DNA from 2 places in the Streptomyces sp. NPDC005794 genome. Region 2 is predicted to be linked to the other one. Evidence: riboswitches for the same ligand, from Rfam matches in the RefSeq annotation. Region 2 holds a riboswitch; the other holds the start of a gene.

Region 1 (2,177 bases), on a different contig from region 2:
AGGGGTGACGTCGAGCAGGACGAGATGGAGCGCGCTGCCACGGCGCAGGGCCTCGCGCGCCAGCCAGCGCCGCACCCAGGCCTGCGTGCCGCAGTCGTGCACGACGACGGATCCGCCCGACCGCAGGGCCCGCCACAGCCCGGCGTAGTGCGCGGCGCGCACCAGGGGGCGGTAGAGGGCGTACGGGAGTAACCGGGGCAGCCTGGCCGCCCAGCGGTCCCTGGTGTCCTGGGAGTCGATCGCGTATTCCTGGACCGCCCGCCGGATCAGCGTCGACTTCCCGCTGCCGGGCAGCCCCGAGACCACCACCACATCACCGGCCGCGAAGTCCAGACCCCGCGGCCCGCGGCCACCGCTGCCCCGCAGATCACGCACCACCGGTGCGGGCCCGCCCCTCCGCTCCCGGGCGGGCCCGCCCGGCTGCTGGGGCATCGCACCGCGTGCCGCTCCCGCGGTAGTCGCGTAGTGCTGCAACGTCATCGCCTTCCCCCTGCCGAGTCCCCCACTGACCTGCCCAAGAAGTGTAAAGAAAAGGTAATGCGGCACAACCGGTTCCACCCGCACGTGTCGGGACCGGGGCCGGCCCCGACCGCGACGCCCCACTCTCCCCCAATGCGTGCGATGATGACCCCGCCAACTGCATACCGGCCGTTTGAATCCGCGCGGGAGAGTCCCGGTCACTGTGTGCGCCGGGCGCCGAAGGAGCAAGTTCCTCCCTTGAATCTCTCAGGCCCCGTACCGCGTGGATGAGGCAGATCTGAAAAGCGGGCCGCTCTGCGGCTCCACCCAAGGTGCAAGCCGAACCTGACAGGGCTGTCCCGGTCAGGACCCTTTCAGGGGCTCTCGGCGAACCTCTCAGGTTCCGATGACAGATGGGGAGGGATCCACCCCCTGTCGTCATGCCCTGGAGCCATGTCCATGAGCACTGCCCCCCGTCTCACCGCCCTCGACGCCCTGCATCGGTCCCTGGGCGCGACCATGACCGACTTCGCGGGCTGGGACATGCCGCTGCGGTACGCCAGTGAGCGCGACGAGCACAACGCCGTACGCACCCGGGCGGGCCTGTTCGACCTGTCGCACATGGGCGAGATCACCGTCACCGGGCCGCAGGCGGCGGCCTTCCTGAGCTATGCGCTGGTCGGCAACATCGCCACCGTCGGCGTGGGCCGGGCGCGCTACACGATGATCGTCGCGGAGGACGGCGGGATCCTGGACGACCTGATCGTCTACCGCCTCGGCGAGCCCGAGGCCCCCGAGTACCTGGTCGTCGCGAACGCGGGCAACGCCCAGCTCGTCCTGGACACCCTCACCGAGCGCGCCGAGGGCTTCGACACCGAGGTCCGGGACGACCGCGACGCGTACGCGCTGCTCGCCGTCCAGGGCCCCGACTCCCCCGCCGTACTGAAGTCGGTCACGGACGCCGACCTGGACGGACTGAAGTACTACGCCGGACTCCCCGGAACGGTCGCCGGAGTCCCCGCGCTCATCGCCCGTACGGGCTACACCGGCGAGGACGGCTTCGAGCTCTTCGTGGCCCCCGCCGACGCCGAGCAGCTGTGGAAGGCCCTGACCGAGGCCGGTGCGCCGTACGGCCTGATCCCCTGCGGGCTCTCCTGCCGCGACACGCTCCGCCTGGAGGCGGGCATGCCGCTGTACGGCCACGAGCTGACCACCGCGCTGACACCCTTCGACGCGGGCCTGGGCAGGGTCGTGAAGTTCGAGAAGGAGGGCGACTTCGTCGGCCGCGAGGCCCTGTCGGCCGCAGCGGAGCGGGCGGAGACCTCCCCGCCCCGCAAGCTCGTCGGCCTGGTCGCCGAGGGCCGCCGGGTGCCGCGCGCCGGTTATCCCGTCGTGGCCGGCGGGGAGGTCGTCGGCGAGGTCACCTCCGGCGCGCCGTCGCCCACCCTGGGCAAGCCGATCGCCATGGCCTACGTGGACGCGGCCCACGCCGCGCCCGGCACCGAGGGTGTCGGGGTCGACATCCGGGGCACGCACGAGCCGTACGAGGTCGTGGCGCTGCCCTTCTACAAGCGCCGTAAGTGACGCGGCGCGGCGCGCACGGGGCACGGCGCGCCGGGCACGTGACGCATTCGTGTCTCACACCGTAAGACCACCGTTCATCAGCACTCCCCCGCGTACAGGAGAATTCAGGTCATGAGCAACCCCCAGCAGCTGCG
Region 2 (2,177 bases):
GTCCAGCGCCTCGATGTCGCCACCGGTTCCGAAGGCCGCCCAGACCGCGGCGATCCGGGTGCGGGTGGTGGTCTCGTCACACGCGACGGAGACGTGGTCGGCGTCCACGAGGCGCAGATTCACCCCGCGCTCACGCGCATCGGCGACCACGTCGGCCGCCGTACCCGGCACGCGGACCGTGACGGTGTCGAAGTACGTGTCGTGCACGACCTCGGTCCCGGCGGCGCGGAGGCCCTCGGCCAGGACGGAGGCGAACCGGTGGGTGCGCCGGGCGATCGTCCGCAGTCCCTCAGGTCCGTGGTAGACGGCGTACATACCGGCCATGACGGCGAGCAGCACCTGTGCGGTACAGATGTTGCTGGTGGCCTTCTCGCGACGGATGTGCTGCTCACGGGTCTGCAGGGCCAGGCGGTAGGCCTTGTCGCCGTCCGCGTCGACGGAGACCCCGACGAGACGGCCGGGCAGACTGCGGGCGAACTTCTCGCGTACCGCCATGAAGCCGGCGTGCGGTCCGCCGAAGCCCATCGGGACGCCGAAACGCTGCGTGGTGCCTACGGCGATGTCCGCGCCCAGTTCACCGGGCGAGGTGAGCAGCGTGAGCGCCAGCAGGTCGGCGGCGACGGACACGATCGCGCCCAGCTCGTGCGCCTGGTCGATGACGGGCTTGATGTCCCGCACGGCACCGGAGGCGCCCGGGTACTGGAGCAGCACACCGAAGACGCCGCGCTCGGCGACCTCTGCCGGGATGCCGTCGCTGAGGTCGGCGACGACGACCGCGACGCCGGTCGGCTCGGCGCGGGTCTCGATCACCGCGATGGTCTGCGGCAGGGTGTCGGCATCGACCAGGAAGACGCCGTCCTTCACCTTGCCGACCCGTCGCGCCAGCGCCATGGCCTCGGCAGCGGCCGTCCCCTCGTCGAGGAGCGAGGCACCGGAGGTCGGCAGCCCGGTGAGGTCGGCGACCATCGTCTGGAAGTTCAGGAGGGCCTCGAGCCGGCCCTGGGAGATCTCCGGCTGATACGGCGTGTAGGCCGTGTACCAGGCGGGATTCTCCATGACGTTGCGAAGGATCACCGGCGGGGTGAACGTGCCGTAGTAGCCGAGCCCGATCATCGGTGCGAGCACCTGGTTGCGGTCGGCGAGGCTGCGCAGCTCGGCCAGGACCTCGGCCTCGGTACGGGCCGCGGGGAGGTTCAGCGCCTCGGCACTCTTGATCACGTCGGGCACCGCGGCGGCGGTGAGCTCGTCGAGGGAGCCGTAGCCGACCTGCGCGAGCATCTTCGCCTGGGCCTCGGCGTCGGGCCCGATGTGGCGCTGCTCGAACGGAATGCCCTGCTCCAGCTGGGAGAGCGGAGTGCGACGGGGGGTCATGGTGGAGGCCTCCTGGTCTGTCACGACCTGCGAGGGGCGCCACGGCGTGGCTGCCCGAACGGCCTCCCCATCTGTCATCTCGACCTGAGAGCTTCACCGGCACGCCCTGGGGCATACCGGCTTTCACCGTCGGTGAGGGAGGTGCCCGTGGCGGCTCGTGCCGTACGGATCCCGCCCTGCTTTCCAGAGTGACCTCGTCCGTGCGGTACGGGGGCCTGAGAGATTCCGGGGAGGAGTTGCTCCTTCGGCGCCTCCGGATCGCTCCGAAGGACTCTCCCGCACAGGGTCAGCAGCCGTGTTCCAGCCTACCAGCGAGGCCGGAGCGGGCCGTCTCGAGTGGCCGACATCCCGGATCTGGCCTTTCGTAGTGCCTGTGGAGCAGCCGCGACCACCTGATGCCGTCGTGACCAGTGGGAGGCACCGTGCAGACCGACATCGATCCGCGCAGCCTGATCGGCCGCAAGGCCTTCGACCGTCAAGGTGCCAAGATCGGAACGGTGGACGAGGTCTATCTCGACGACGCCACCGGCCTGCCCGAATGGGCCGCCGTACGCACCGGTCTCTTCACCAGGGACGCGTTCGTCCCGCTGGAGCCGAGCGAGTTCGTCGACGGTTCGCTGTTGATCCCCTTCGACCGGGCCCTGATCAAGGACGCGCCCGACTTCGGCGTGGGCCGCCATCTGTCTCCCGAGCAGGAACTGCAGCTCTACCGTCATTACGGGCTGGACACCTCCCCCTCTCCCTCCGCCGGGACGGACCCCGACAGGGACTTCGGCAAGCTCGCCGGCCACGAGGAGTAGTCCACC

The links. A riboswitch is a leader RNA that binds a small molecule or an ion and turns the genes downstream of it on or off. The one in region 2 is predicted to bind glycine.
Region 1: another riboswitch for glycine. It lies ahead of gcvT (glycine cleavage system aminomethyltransferase GcvT); the one in region 2 lies ahead of gcvP (aminomethyl-transferring glycine dehydrogenase).

The regions. Positions count from the first base shown of each region.
Region 1 is NZ_JBIAIN010000003.1:324,084-326,260, reverse strand. It holds gene ACFYQ5_RS06175 (AAA family ATPase) at 1-480, opposite strand, end outside; glycine riboswitch at 654-751, shown strand; gene gcvT (glycine cleavage system aminomethyltransferase GcvT) at 919-2,043, shown strand; gene gcvH (glycine cleavage system protein GcvH) at 2,155-2,177, shown strand, end outside.
Region 2 is NZ_JBIAIN010000002.1:10,319-12,495, reverse strand. It holds gene gcvP (aminomethyl-transferring glycine dehydrogenase) at 1-1,371, opposite strand, end outside; glycine riboswitch at 1,565-1,660, opposite strand; gene ACFYQ5_RS02575 (PRC-barrel domain-containing protein) at 1,794-2,171, shown strand; gene ACFYQ5_RS02570 (DNA polymerase IV) at 2,087-2,177, opposite strand, start outside.